3 regions of the Blastococcus sp. SYSU D00695 genome follow, and region 3 is predicted to be linked to each of the others. Evidence: predicted binding sites of a transcription regulator. Region 3 holds the regulator's gene; each other region holds the start of a gene.
What was found. Region 3 encodes LexA, which represses DNA repair genes until DNA is damaged. Its sites were predicted from a motif close to TCGAACANNTGTTCGA; they were not measured.
Positions count from the first base shown of each region.

Region 1: ACI781_RS17075 (DUF222 domain-containing protein) is a predicted target of LexA. The motif match lies at 2,926-2,941, and genes of this name have one in related genera.
Region 2: ACI781_RS05920 (DUF222 domain-containing protein) is a predicted target of LexA. The motif match lies at 1,849-1,864, and genes of this name have one in related genera.

Region 1 is NZ_JBJGZP010000033.1:4,930-9,480, reverse strand. Features, by position in the region: gene ACI781_RS17085 (response regulator transcription factor) at 1-356, opposite strand, end outside; gene ACI781_RS17080 (M15 family metallopeptidase) at 477-1,124, opposite strand; gene ACI781_RS17075 (DUF222 domain-containing protein) at 1,256-2,908, opposite strand; gene ACI781_RS17070 (SDR family NAD(P)-dependent oxidoreductase) at 3,315-4,109, opposite strand; gene ACI781_RS17065 (serine hydrolase domain-containing protein) at 4,169-4,551, shown strand, end outside.
Region 2 is NZ_JBJGZP010000006.1:56,745-61,295, forward strand. Features, by position in the region: gene ACI781_RS05905 (RNA polymerase sigma factor) at 1-277, opposite strand, end outside; gene ACI781_RS05910 (hypothetical protein) at 371-961, opposite strand; gene ACI781_RS05915 (ribose-5-phosphate isomerase) at 958-1,455, opposite strand; gene ACI781_RS05920 (DUF222 domain-containing protein) at 1,883-3,100, shown strand; gene ACI781_RS05925 (SDR family oxidoreductase) at 3,238-3,993, opposite strand; gene ACI781_RS05930 (mycothiol-dependent nitroreductase Rv2466c family protein) at 4,075-4,551, opposite strand, start outside.
Region 3 is NZ_JBJGZP010000010.1:73,731-78,281, forward strand. Features, by position in the region: gene nrdR (transcriptional regulator NrdR) at 1-52, opposite strand, end outside; gene ACI781_RS08980 (hypothetical protein) at 528-1,112, opposite strand; gene ACI781_RS08985 (LysM peptidoglycan-binding domain-containing protein) at 1,250-1,546, opposite strand; gene lexA (transcriptional repressor LexA) at 2,049-2,822, shown strand; gene ACI781_RS08995 (hypothetical protein) at 2,949-4,028, opposite strand; gene ACI781_RS09000 (phosphatase PAP2 family protein) at 4,000-4,551, opposite strand, start outside.

The DNA.
Region 1 (4,551 bases), on a different contig from region 3:
GGGCGCCGGGCCAGGGCCCGCAGCCGGACGACGAGCTCGCGCATCGCGAAGGGCTTGGTGAGGTAGTCGTCGGCGCCGAGCTCGAACCCGCGGACCTTCTCCTCCAGTTGGTCGGCGGCGGTGAGCATGAGGATCCGGCAGCTGAGGCCGTCGGCGACGATGCGGCGGGCGACCTCGTCGCCGGAGGTGCCGGGCAGGTCGCGGTCGAGGACGACGACGTCGTAGCTGGTCACCGCGAGGTTCTCCAGGGCGCTGTCGCCGTCGTGCACCACGTCGCAGGCGATGGCCTCCAGGCGCAGCCCGGCGCGGACGGCGTCGGCCAGATAGGGCTCGTCCTCCGCGATCAGCACCCGCACGGGGCCAGGGTAGGGAGGCGGGCGTGTCGCGGGGGTATGCGCGGCGGGCCGGTCGTCCCGTGTCCCGGGCGTCCGGGGGTGGTCGCTCGGCTTCGCTGGTCGTTCCGCCACGGTGGTCGCTCAGCCACGGTGGGCGTCTCGGGCGTCGTGGGCGTGGCGGGCGTCGGTCAGCGGCGGCGGGCAGTCGGTGCCGGGCGTCGTCGCCAGTTCGTAGTGCCACAGCTCGTTGGCGTAGGTCTGGCAGAGGCCGTGGTCGCTGCCGTGCCGGCTCATCCAGTCCATGGCGTCGGTGGGGCCCACGTCGACGGCGTCGCCGGTGACGTGCTCGGACTCGTCGGGCCGCAGGACGTAGGCGCTCGCGGCCTCGACGCTGCCGTGCTCGACGACGGCGGCGTCGAACAGGGCCTGCTGGAGCGCCGCGCTGCGCCAGCCGCTGGTGATCCGCACCTCGATGCCGTCGGCCGCGGCGGCGCGGGCGGCGTCCTGCAGGGCGGCGCGGAGGGCGGGCTGCAACCGGGTGAGGGCCGGCTCGTCGGCGTCGGGGGAGAGGGACGCCCCGTCGGGGAGGTAGCCGTCCTGCTCGGTGAGCCCGGTGCCGGTGCCGGTGCCGCTGCCCGTGTCGCTGCTGGACGAGACGCCGGTGTCGGTCGCCGCCCCGAGGTCGACGCCGCCCGCACAGGCACCCAGGCCGGCGGCCAGCACGAGCGGGACGGCGAGCAGGGCGGTTCGGGCGCGGCTCGTCCGGGACGTCCTCGGGTCGCTGGGCACGGGGGCTCCCTCCTGCGCGGCCGGTGCCGACGCGGGATCGGTGGTGGGAGCCCCAGTGCAGCCGCGCGCTCGTTGCGAAGGCGTCTGCGATTCCGCATAACCCCGCGATACGCCGGCGCGCCCGAGCCCTGTCAGGCCACCGCGCTCACCTCGCCGCCCGAGGCCCCGCCCGCCAGGCGGCGCGCGAGGTCACGGTGGTGGAGCAGCGCCCAGACGACGTGGTCCAGGTCCATCCGCTCGCCGTTGACGTGCAGCGCCTCCGGCAGGTCCGGCTCGGCACCGGGGAAGAGCAGGCGGGAGATCGACGCGGTCCCGTCCTCGGTGGTGGTCGCGGCCGTCGGCGCGCCCGCGGTGCCGCCGGGTTCCGGCGTTCCCGCGGGAACGTCGGGTCGGCGGGCGCGCACCTGGTCGATGGGGTGGACCCCGGCGAAGACGTCACCGACCGCCCGGGGAACGGTGCTCCCCTCGGTGCTCCCGTCGGGGCCGTCGGCGAGGACCGCGCGTGAGACGTCGGCCCGGTCGTCCCGGCCCGTGCCGACCAGCTGCAGTCCGGAGACGAAGGCGGCGTCGGGCCGGCCCCAGACGCGGCGTCCGTCCTGCGTCACGGCGATCAGCTCGCCGTCCCGGCGGGTGAGCACGAGGTCCTCGTCGTGCACGAGCCCGTGGTCGGTATCGCACAGCAGCACCATGTTGCCGACGTCGGTGGCGCCACCGAAGAGCCAGTGGCGCATGTGGTGGGCGTGCAGCCGTTCGATGCGGGTCTCGGGACAGCCCGGCCGGGCGCAGCCGCGGTCGCGCCGGTGCAGCGCGCGGCGCTGGGCGCGGGTGGCGAAGCGCCGGGCGCGTCCGACGGCCAGCGGTTCCCGGCCCCGCTCCAGCATGGCCACGACCGTCGCCTCGCACAGCATCCGGCGGACCTGGGACGGGTGCAGCGCCGGCCCGCCCTCGAGGTGCGCGACGCCGGCCGCGGCGTCCTCGGTGAGCACCGTCGCGTCCACGTGCACGACGACCTCGCGGCGCGGTGGGTCCCCGGCGCGGCGGTCGACCTCGGCCGCGGCGGTGGCGAGCCGTGCCAGCGCGGCGCACCGGCGGCGGGTGGTGCGCTCCCGGGCGAGCGTGACGTCGTCGTCCTCGGGTGGTCTCCCGCCCCCGCCCCCGCCCCCGCCTGCCTCGGTCCCGTCCTCCTCCGCGGCGGGCACCGCCACCAGGTCCCGCTTCGCGGCGGCGCGTTCCCGGCGGGCGTCGCGTTCGGCCACCGAGTCCACGCCGGCCAGGAACGCGGCGCCGGTCTCGGCGTCGAGGCAGAGGCGCACGTGCAGGTCGCCGTCGTCGTCCCAGTGGTACTCAAAGCGCTGCTTCTCCCGGGCGGCGCGGAGGTCGGGCCGCTCGTCGCGCCGCCACTCCCGGACGACCCGCTCCAGCTGGGACGCGGTGGTCTCGTGGGCCAGCTCGAGGAGCGTGCCCTCGGTCGCCGGGTCGGCGACCCGGGTGATCGCGCGCGCCTTCGAGTACGTCAACCGGCCCGCCGCGAACGCCGCTGCCGTGGCGGGCAGGACGCTCAGGGCCCGGGCCACGCGGACGTGCTCACGGGCCGTGCCGGTCGACATCCCGCACTGCCAGGCCAGCCAGTGCGCGCACGACCGGACGCCGTGGCCACCCCACCCCTCGCGCCGGTCGAACTCAGCGATCAACGCCAGCCACGCCGCGGTCGCCGCGGCCAGCCGGACCGCGGCGCTGGTGATCCGCCGCGCCAGCTCGTCCAGCGGCAGCTGCGTCGAGTCCATCCGTCCTCCACCTCGAGTCGAACACATGTTCGAAGTGTGACGGACGGGTCCGACAGTTCGGAGAACCGACGGAGCGGGACCCCGGTCGCCACGGCGAGCGGGCGAGCTGGATCCGGACGTCCCGCGGGAACGCCGAGGACACCGGGACGTTCCCGCGGGAACGCCGAGGACGCCGGGACGTTCCCGCGGGAACGCCGAGGACCCAGGGCGCGGGGGCGCGGGGACGTCCCCGCGGGGACGTCGGGACGCGGCGGACGCCGGGACGGGGCACGGCACGTTCCCGCGGGAACGCCGGGGAACACCGGAGACACCACCGGGAACGCCGGAGACACCACCGGGAACGCCAGAGACACCTCCGGACGCCACGACGGCACCCGGCCCTGCGACGGCGTCGGCGTGGAGCGGGTCAGCCGCGCCCGCGGGACGACGACGCGGCGATACGGCGCACGAGCCCCGCCGGCACGAGGCGGCTGGCCAGGTACACCGCCTTGTAGACCGCGCCCGGGATGGACACCAGGCGGCCGCGCCCCAGGTCGGCGAGGGCGTCGGCCACGACGCGGTCGGCGTCGAGCCAGGCCCACGAGGGCCCGGACCGCTGCTGCCCGATCCGCTGGTGGAACTCCGTGCGGGTGAACCCCGGGCACAGCGCCATCACCCGCACCCCGTGCTCGGCCGCGCTGAGGGCCAGGCCCTGGGAGAGGGCGGTGACGTAGGCCTTGCTCGCGCCGTAGACCGAGCCGCGGCCGGGGAGGAAACCGGCGATGCTCGACACGTTCACGATCGAGCCGCCGCCCCGCTGCTGCATGCCCGGCAGCGCGGCCCGGGTGAGCGCCAGGACCGCCCCGACGTTGACCTCCAGGTTCGCCATCAGGTCGGCCGGGGGCGTGTCCACGAACTCGCCCGGCGTCGCGTACCCCGCGTTGTTGACGAGCAGCTCGACCGGGCCGCCGTCGGCCAGCCGCTGCTCCACCGCGCGCCGCTGCGCCGGGTCGGCGAGGTCGGCGACGAGCACCTCGGCCTGCACACCGTGGCGGTCGCGCAGCCGGCCGGCGAGCGCCTCGAGGCGGGCGCGGTCGCGGGCGACGAGCACGAGGTCGTACCCGTCGGCGGCGAGGCGCTCGGCGAAGGCGAGCCCGATGCCCGAGCTCGCGCCGGTCACCAGAGCGGTGGGACGGGCGACGACTGGTGACGGCGGTGTCATCTGGGCAGGCTACGAGGAACGGCCGGCGGTCCGGCCGTCCGATCCGGTGGGGAGTCGTGGTGGCTGAGGTGCAGGGACGGTGCGACGAGCGGTTCTCCGGCGTCCGGGAGGTGCTGGCGCGGCACCTGGACGGCGACGAGCTCGGCGCGTCGGTCGCCGTGGACCTGGACGGCGAGACCGTCGTCGACCTGTGGGGCGGGTACCGCGACGTCGAGCGGACGATGCCGTGGACGCAGGACACGATCGTCAACGTCTGGTCGACGACGAAGTGCGTGCTGGCGCTGTCGGCGCTCCTGCTGGTCGACCGCGGCGAGCTGGACCTCGACGCCCCGGTGGGCGACTACTGGCCGGAGTTCAGCGCGAACGGCAAGAAGGGGGTGCTGGTCCGGCACGTCCTGTCGCACACGTCGGGCGTCTCCGGCTGGGAGCGGCCGTTCTCGGT
Region 2 (4,551 bases), on a different contig from region 3:
CTCGGAGAGAACTCCGGTCGGAGTTGGCCGAGCACAACCGGGCTATGGCGAAGAGCCACGGGAGGACCTCGTCCGGTTCGGTGGGCAGATCGGGGCGGCGGCGCCACGCGACAGCGAACGTCTCCGCGACGACGTCGAGCGCGTCCTCCCGGGATGTCGAACGCCGCAGCGCGTAGCGCAGGACCGACGTGCCGAACGCGCGGTAAGCCTGCTCGAAGGCCGTGTCGACTGGGGATGGCGGGGAACCGGTCGACGGGAGCCGCCCCTGCATCGCCATCACACCCTGATATGTCCGGACCCCCGCGATCGTTACAGCGGCCTCGCAGGGACGCGGCACGCACCCGCGCCCGACCGGGGTGACGGCGCGGACCTACAGGGCGCGGGTCCCGTCCCACTCGTCCAGCGGCGAGCAGTGCCAGCGCCAGGAGGTCACCGGCTCCACACCCGGCAGGTCCCCGCGGCCGGTGGCCCAGCGCAGGGCCGCGACCGGGTCGGCGTCGGCCGGCGCCCACGGGAACAGCCGCACCAGCACGGCGTCGGCGAGGTCGGCCGGCGGCTGCCACGGCAGGCCGAGCGCGTCGGCGACGTCACCGGTGTGCAGCAGCAGCTCGGCCGCGCCCATGGCGGCGAAGCCGGAGGCGTCGGGGGTGCCCCAGTCGTGCCGGCCGCGGTCGCCCGGCGCCGCCCCCTCGACGGTGCGGGCGAGGACCTCGGCGGCGGCGACCTGCTGGCGGACCAGCTCGGGCAGCGCGGCCTCCCGGCGCCGTCCGAGGGTGAACCCGTCCGCCCCCTCGGGGCCCGCCGCGAGGTCCTGGGCGTACCAGATGAGGCAGCCGGTCACGTGCGCGGTGACGCCAGCGACATCGTCATCCAGCGCCGGCACCCGGGCCGCGCCGTCGGGCACCGCGGCGAGGAGCTCCCGGGCCGCCGCGGCGGCCCGGCGCAGCTCCGCCCCGGTCATCCCGCGTCGAGCTCCGAGCGGGTGGGCAGGCCCCCGGCCGGGCGGTGCCGGTCGCGCTCGTAGTCGGCGATGAGGCCGATGCGGCGCACGTGCCGCTCGTCCTGGCTGAAGGGCGTCGCGAGGAAGTGCAGCACGAGCTCGGTGGCCTCCTCGACGCTGTGCTGCCGGGCACCGACGGCGACCACGTTGGCGTCGTTGTGCTGGCGGGCGAGCTCGGCGGTCGCGGTGCTCCACACGAGCGCGGCGCGCACGCCCGGCACCTTGTTGGCGGCGATCTGCTCGCCGTTGCCCGAGCCGCCGATGACGACGCCGAGGCTGCCCGGCTCGGTCACGACCCGCTCGCCGACCTCGAAGCAGAACGGCGGGTAGTCGTCCTGGGCGTCGTACTCGAACGCCCCGCAGTCCACCGGCTCGTGCCCCGCGGCGGTCAGCGCCGCCTTGAGGTGCTCCTTGAACTCCAGGCCCGCGTGGTCGGTGCCGACGAAGACGCGCATGGTCGCGATTCTCTCAGGCCCGGCCGTTGGCGGTCCTGGGGGTCGACGGGCGGCGCGGGCGCCGGGTGATGGCACGGCGAACGGTGGTGGACGCCGAGACCGCGCCGGCCGGAGCTCGGCCACGCCTGCGCGCGGTCGACGCTCTGGACGCCTGCGTCGCCACCTGGTCCGCCCGCCGCATCGCCGAGGGGACGGCGGAGCGGGTGGCAAGGGCAGCCGCGACTCGGGGTGCCGACCGATGCGGGTCGCCTCGCAGCTCCGACGTGTGCCGCTGCTCGGTCCCGCTCCTGCCTCGGGTGCCGACGGCGGCGAGTGTCAAGGGCCTTCGCGCATCTGTGGACAGCGCTCTGACCTGGGGATTCACCGTGCATCGTCCCCCTCCGGCCGGTATGATCGAACACGTGTTCGAGATGCTCGGGGGGGCGGGATGGGTGAGCTGCGGTCGGCGCTGGACGCCCTCGCCGACCTCGACCTCGACGACCTGCCCGACGGGGTGCTGCTCGACCACGTGCGGGAGCTCGTGGCGGCGTCGCACCGGTTGGAGGCGCAGGTGGCGCGGGCGGTGCGCCGGGCCGACGTGCGCGGCGCCGTCGAGCACGACGGCGCCGCCACGGCCAAGGCGTGGCTGCGCGGGATCGTGCGGCTGTCGGGCTCTGCCGCCGGGCGCCTGGTCACCCAGGGGCGCGCGTTGGAGCAGCTGCCGGTCACCGAGCGCGCCTTCGGCGACGGGCTGCTCGGCGCCGACCAGGTGGAGCTGATCGCCCAGATCGTGAAGCCGGCGCACTTGCAGCTGGCAGAGGCGCAGGGCATCGACGTGCCCGTGGTGGAGGCCGCGCTGGTCGAGCTGGCCCGCCGGGGCACCCACCGGGACCTGCAGCGCGCGGTCGGCACCTATCTGGCCCAGCTGGACCCCGACGGGCCTGAGCCCGACCCCACCGAGGAACGCGCGCTCACCCTGGTGCAGCACCCCGACGGCACGTGGACGATCGGCGGCACCCTCGATGCGGTCGGCGGGGAGAAGGTCGCCACCGCCCTGGAGTCCATCGCCGCCGCCAGCCGCTGCGCCGCCGACACCCGCACCCGCGCCCAGCGCACCGGCGACGCCCTCGTCCAGCTCGCCGACCTCGCGCTGGCCTCCGGTCAGCTGCCGGTGCTGCGCACCGTGAAGCCGCACGTCATCGTCACCGTCGGCCTGCCAGACCTGCTCGACCCGGCCACCGGACCGGCCACCGCCGGCACCGGCCTGGGCGCCACCCTGTCGGCCGCCCGCGCCCGCTGGACCGCCTGCGACGCCACCGTCACCCGCATCGTCCTCGACCCCGACGGGCTGCCCATCGACGTCGGCCGCAGCCAGCGCATCGTCCCCGCCCACCTCCGCAAGGCCGTCGAACACCGCGACGAGCACTGCGTGTTCGCCGGCTGCGAGGCACCCCGCTGGTACTGCGACGTCCACCACGTCATCGAGTGGTCCCAGGGCGGACCGACGTCGCTGGACAACTCCGCCCTGCTCTGCGAACGCCACCACACCAAGGTCCACCACGGCTACCGCATCGAACGCGACGACACCGCACCACCAGGCCGGCGCTGGCGCACCTACCGCCCCGACGGCACCGAGATCGTCATCCCCACTCCCCTACGGGTCTGACCTCCAGCGCCTTCCCACCCCGCGGCCACCTGGCCGCGGGGCACGAGGGCGCGCGCCGGCCGTGACGCGAGCCCCGGCCGGAGAGCTGAGATCCCCCGTTCCTGAGGTACCGCGAAGCCGGGCACCCAGGCCAGGTCCTACGTCAGGCGGCGGACGACCGGCAGCGGCAGGACGCGCAGCAGACCGGCGACCGGACGCCACGGCCACTCCGGCACGTACGCCCGGGCCGGCTCCCGCTCGATCGCGGCGACCAGCGCGTCCACGCCGGTGTCCAGGTCGACGGTGAACGGGCCGCGCCGGCCGACGTTGAGATCGGTCTCGATGTAGCCGGGCAGCACCGTGGTCACGCGGATCCCGGTGCCGAGCAGGTCGGACCGGATCCCCTCGGCGAGCGCGTTGAGCGCGGCCTTGCTGGCGCCGTACGCCGTCCGCGTGCCGGGCATGCCGCGGACGGAGGCGACCGACGAGACGACGACCAGGTGCCCGTGGCCCTGCGCGCGGAAGAGCGCGACGGCGGCCTCGCACTGGGCGTGGGTGCCCAGCACGTTGGTGAACAGCGTGGCGCGGTTGGCCCACCCGGCACCGGTCCCGACCGAGGCGCCCTTGCCGATGCCGGCGTTGGCGACGAACCGGTCGATGCCGCCCAGCTCGCCGGCGAGCTTCGGCACGACCTCCTCGACGGCGCTGGCGTCGTCGACGTCCAGCTCGGCGGTGACCACCCGGACGCCCGGGTGGGCGGCGACCAGCTCGTCGCGCAGGGCGTCCAGCAGGTCGAGGCGGCGGGCGACGAGGGCGAGGTCACGGCCGCGGGCGGCGAACCGGCGGGCCATGCCCGCCCCGAGGCCGGAGCTGGCGCCGGTGATCAGGATGCGCTGACGGGTGGGGCTCGGCACGGGCCGAGGATGCCAAACGGCCTTCCCGCGCAGGCTGGCGGTCCTGCACGGGGCAGGACCGCCACCCCGCACGGGCACGCGTCACTCGAGGCCGCGCAGCTCCAGGGTGTCTGCCGGGACCGAGTCCATGTCGGGACCGGCGGTACGGGTGCGCTTGAGCTCCCAGAAGTCCGGCAGGTTGGCCAGCAGCACCGCGCCGTCGAAGGCCCTGCCGGCGTCCTCACCGGTGGGCACCTTGCTGATGACCGGGCCGAAGAACGCGACGCCGTCGATGTGCATGACGGGGGTGCCGACGTCGTCGCCGACCGGGTCCATGCCGGCGTGGTGGCTCTTCTCCAGCTCCTCGTCGTAGTCGGTGGAGGTGGCGGCCTCGGCCAGCGAGGCGGGCAGGCCGACCCGCTCCAGCGCGGGGACGATCAGCTCGTCGAGCTCCACGCCCTCGTGGTGGCGCAGCGTGCCCATGGCCGTGTAGAGGTCGCCGAGCACCTCGTCGCCGTGCTGCTGCGCCGCGGCGATCGCGACCCGGACCGGTCCGATCGCCTTCGTCATCATCTCGCG
Region 3 (4,551 bases):
CCCGGGTCTCGATCACCCGGCTGTCCGCGTTGTGGCAGAAGGGACACCGCACGGCGACTCCTCCTCCCTCGCCTCGTGCACCGCCGCCCCTCCCGGGGTGGACCGGCCGCCCGCGGGGTCCGCTGTGGACCCTCCTGGGGACAACCGGTGCACATCCCGGGGAGGAGCTGAGGACGCCCTGTGGACGGACTTACATCGGTGCAACTACTAGATGTAGGGGAACCCTAGGCGGGCCTCCACTAGATGTGCAAGAGCGGCACGGTGTGGCGTGTTCCCGCGCAACACGGTCGTGACCAGCGGTCGACCGACACACCAGCAGTCACACGGACACGCCGACGAGCGCGTCGAGAGGGGTGCGGGACCACCCGTGCGCGGTGTGGTGGCGTGTCGCCGAGGCGTCGTACCGGCCGCCGGGCCCGGAGGCGGCGACCCCGGGACACGCCGCACACCACGGGCCCAGGGCCCAGGAGGCGCGAGACCTCGGAGGAGCGGGGGCCCCGCACGGGTGCGACCGCCCCGCCGCGCGCTCAGCCGAGGGGTGAGGTGGCGCTCCACGGCCGGCCGGCGACATCGCCGAGGCGGATGGGCCGGGTGAGCGGCTCCCCCGCGCCGGCGAGGGGCACGGAGCCGGCCAGGGCGCCGACGCCGGGGCGGGCGGCAGTGGCGGGGACTTCGTCGCCGGCCCGGTGACGACCGGCGGGCACCCCGGCCCGGTGGCGCCCCTCCGCCTCGGCGCAGCGCACCACGGGCAGCTCGGCGGTGAGGTCACTGGCGTGCCGGCGCCGTCGAGCGACACCCCGGGCGGGCAGCCCGTCCCCGAGCATCCGGCGCAGCTCGACCCGGCTCATCTGGACGGTCTCGACGCTCCCGGACAGCCGCGCGGCCGGGCCGACCTCGGCGACTCGGGCGACGATCGGCTCCGCGGCGGGCGCCGGGACCGGCTCGGGCAGCCGTACCGCGGCGAGCTCGACCCACATCTCGCGTGCCGCGGCACCGATCAGGGCGCGCACCGAGGCCTCGCAGGCCCCGGACCGGTCGTGGCGCCAGCCCAGGACCGCACCGGGCCACCACGTCCCGTCGACGTACACCTCGGCGTCGAGGGGCTGGGACATGGCGGCTGCTCGTCCGTGCTGGTCCAGTGGCACGCCGGGAACGGTAGGTCGGCACCCCCTGGCGAGCGGGGCAGGACGCCGCCCCGAGGGTTGACGAAGATGGGCCGCAGGATTGTGCACGTCGCCGCGCCGACCGCTCACGGGACGGCGAGGACCTGGCCGGGCACCACGACGGCTCCCTCCAGGTCGTTCAGCTCCTCGATGGCGTCCACCACCGCCCGCACGTCCTCCCCCGGGCCGGCGACCTCCGCGGCGATGGACCAGACCGTGTCCCCGGGCCGGACCACGACGTCGCTCTCCCCCGCGGGCCGCAAGCCCTCCGGCCCGGCCACGAGCGCCGACAGGACCAGCAGGCCCAGCGCGGCCACCGCGACGGTCAGCGCCGTCAGCGCGCACCACCCCCGGCGGGTCAGGCGCAGCGGGACCCGCGGCACGTCCGCACGGCCGCGCCCACCGGCCGGCCGGACCCGTCGCACGGGCGGCTCCCCCAAGCGCACCGGACGCGCGCCCGGGCGCACCGTGTCGCGACGGACCGGCGGCGCCCCGGCCACCGGTCCTCCGGCCCGCACCGCGGCCCGGGACACCGCCCGCCCGGGCACCGGGCGCACCGGCCCGGCGACCCGCAACCCCGTGCCGTTCCCCGAGCACCCCGCCACACCGCGCTCCGCGACCGCCACCCCAGCGCCTCCTCCACGACGGCCACCGGCAGCGCCGGCGACCGAACACGCGTTCGATTCGAACATCAGTGCGATGTCTACCGCACGGCGCCGACAGGATCGACCCGACACCCGAGGACTTCGAACATGTGTTTGAGGACGGGGCCCGGACACGCTACGGTCCGACTGACACCACCCCCGCGCCGGTCGCACCGCACGTGGCCGACGACGAGGAGGGCGGACGGACGAGTCGTGGGGACACGGCCGGCGAGGAGGAGACGTGGCGGGCACGAGCGGGACGTCGGGCGGGCGCGGCGGGTCGCGCCGGGCGGGCGGCACGGCCACCGGCGGCGCACCGGAGAGCACCGCGCAGGTGCGCACCTTCCCGGACCGCGGCGAGGCCGGTGACGGGTTGACCCAGCGGCAGCGCCGCGTCCTGGGGGTCATCCGCGACTCCATCGACCGCCGCGGCTACCCGCCCTCGGTGCGCGAGATCGGCGAGGCCGTCGGGCTGTCCTCGGCCTCCTCCGTCGCCCACCAGCTGTCGGTGCTGCAGAAGAAGGGGTGGCTGCGCCGGGACCCGAACCGGCCGCGCGCCCTCGACGTGCGTCTGCCGGGCGAGATCGCCGCGGCCGCGGCCGGCCCGCCGCCTCCGGTGGCCGAGGACTCGGCGAGCCCGGCGCCCACCTACGTGCCGCTCGTGGGCCGCATCGCCGCCGGCGGCCCGGTGCTCGCCGAGCAGGCAGTGGAGGACGTCTTCCCGCTCCCCCGCGAGCTCGTCGGCGAGGGCACGCTGTTCATGCTCAAGGTCACCGGTGACTCGATGGTCGAGGCAGCGATCTGCGACGGCGACTGGGTCGTGGTCCGCCAGCAGCCCACCGCCGAGAACGGCGAGATCGTCGCCGCGATGATCGACGGCGAGGCGACGGTGAAGACCTACAAGCGCAAGGACGGGCACGCGTGGCTGCTGCCGCACAACCCCGCCTACGAGCCCATCCCCGGCGACGACGCGACCGTCCTGGGGCGCGTCGTCACGGTGCTGCGCCGCGTCTGACCGGCGCCGCGCCGGGGAGCCGCCACGAGCGGCCGCCCCGGCGCGGGGCGGCCTCAGCGCAGGGCCGCGCCGGCGCGGGGCCGCACCGGCGCGGGGCGGCCGCAGCACGGAGCGCCGGCGACGGGCTCAGGCCCGGGAGGACCCGCCCGGCGGGGAGCCACCACGGCGCAGCCGGCCCACCAGCCAGAGCAGCACGCTGGCCACGGCGGCCGCGACCAGTGCGGCGGTGACCGGGCTGACCCCGTCCTCGGTCTCGGTGAGGACGTCGGGCAGGGAGCCGTCGGTCGCACCGGTGGCCCCCGCGGGCACGGTCGCGGCCGGCACCGGCACCACGGTGACGTCGCTGGGCAGGCCCTCGCTGGCCACGACCAGGGACGTGCCGTCGGCCGAGAAGCTGATGGCCTCGCCCTGCGGGGAGTCCGGCAGCGCCACCCGCACCGGCTCGGCCGCCAGGGCGGCGGGCACGTCCGACCCCGCCAGCGGCCAGACGTAGGCGTCGGTGTAGGTCCGCAGCGCGATCGCGTGCCCGTCGGACGCCACCGCGCCCCCCGTGACCAGCAGCTGGCCCGCCCGACCCACCGGGCCGCCTGGGGTGCCCGTCAGGGTCAGGTCCACCGAGGCCACCTCGACCAGACCGACGGTGCCGGCGGGCTCCAGCGCCGCAGCCGGGCGGAAGACGTCGCTGGCGCCCAGGACCTCCTTGGTCACGACGTAGGGCGTGCCGTCCGGAGCCAGCAGCAGCGCCTCGGCGTCGCGCGGGCCGTCGGGATAGGTGAGCCGGAAGACGTCCGTCGTCCCGTCGGGGTGCAGGGCGATGAGGGCCACCGTCTCCCGGGTGCCGTTGTTGTCGCCGGTGTCGCAGAGCCAGACGCTCCCGTCCGGCCCGACGGCCAGGTCCTCGGGGTCGTAGGGGTCCACGTCGGCGGTGTGCACGTCGGTCACGGCGCAGGCCGCGTCGAGGACGTACACCGTGACCTGGTCGCCGCCGTCGTTCATCGCGAGCATGTTCCCGTCGCCGCCCACGACCAGCCCGGACAGCTCGGGCAGCCGCGGGTCGGTGATCTGGCACTGCGGGACCGGCGCGGCCTCCTCGGCCGACGCCGCCGGGGCGGGGACGAGCGCGAGGGCCGGGGCGCACACCGCGAGCGCCGCGACGGTCAGCCCCGCGGGCAGCCCGTCACGACGTCGGGGGAACGGGCCGCGCACCCGACCAGCGTGACAGCACGCGCGCGTCGAGCGCGTGAACCACGCCCAACAGCAGCAGGCCGACCGCGGCGCCGACCACGGCGTCGCTGACCCAGTGGAAGTCGAGCGCGACCATCGACAGCGTCGTCAGCACGGGGCCCACCACGGCCAGCGCCCACAGCGCCCGCTGCACCCACGGGTGCATGCCGTACTCCACCGCCTGCCAGCGGACCACGCCCCACAGCAGCACGGCGTTGGCCACGTGCCCGGAGGGGAAGGACTGGCCGTCGGGGTCGTGCAGGAAGTGGCCCGGGTGCTGGGGCGCGGTCCGGCCGATGCCGTACTTGATGCTGTAGACGACGAGGCCGAGCAGCAGCATCGCCAGCAGCAGCCGCACCAGGGGCAGGAACGTGCGGTGGCGGCCGGCCAGAAACGCGACGACCGCGAACAGGTACAGCTGCATCGTGCCCTGGCCGCCGATGCGGGTGACCACGTACAGCGGGCCGTAGGCGTCGGAGTCCCGCAGCCCCCAGCCGCCGACGGT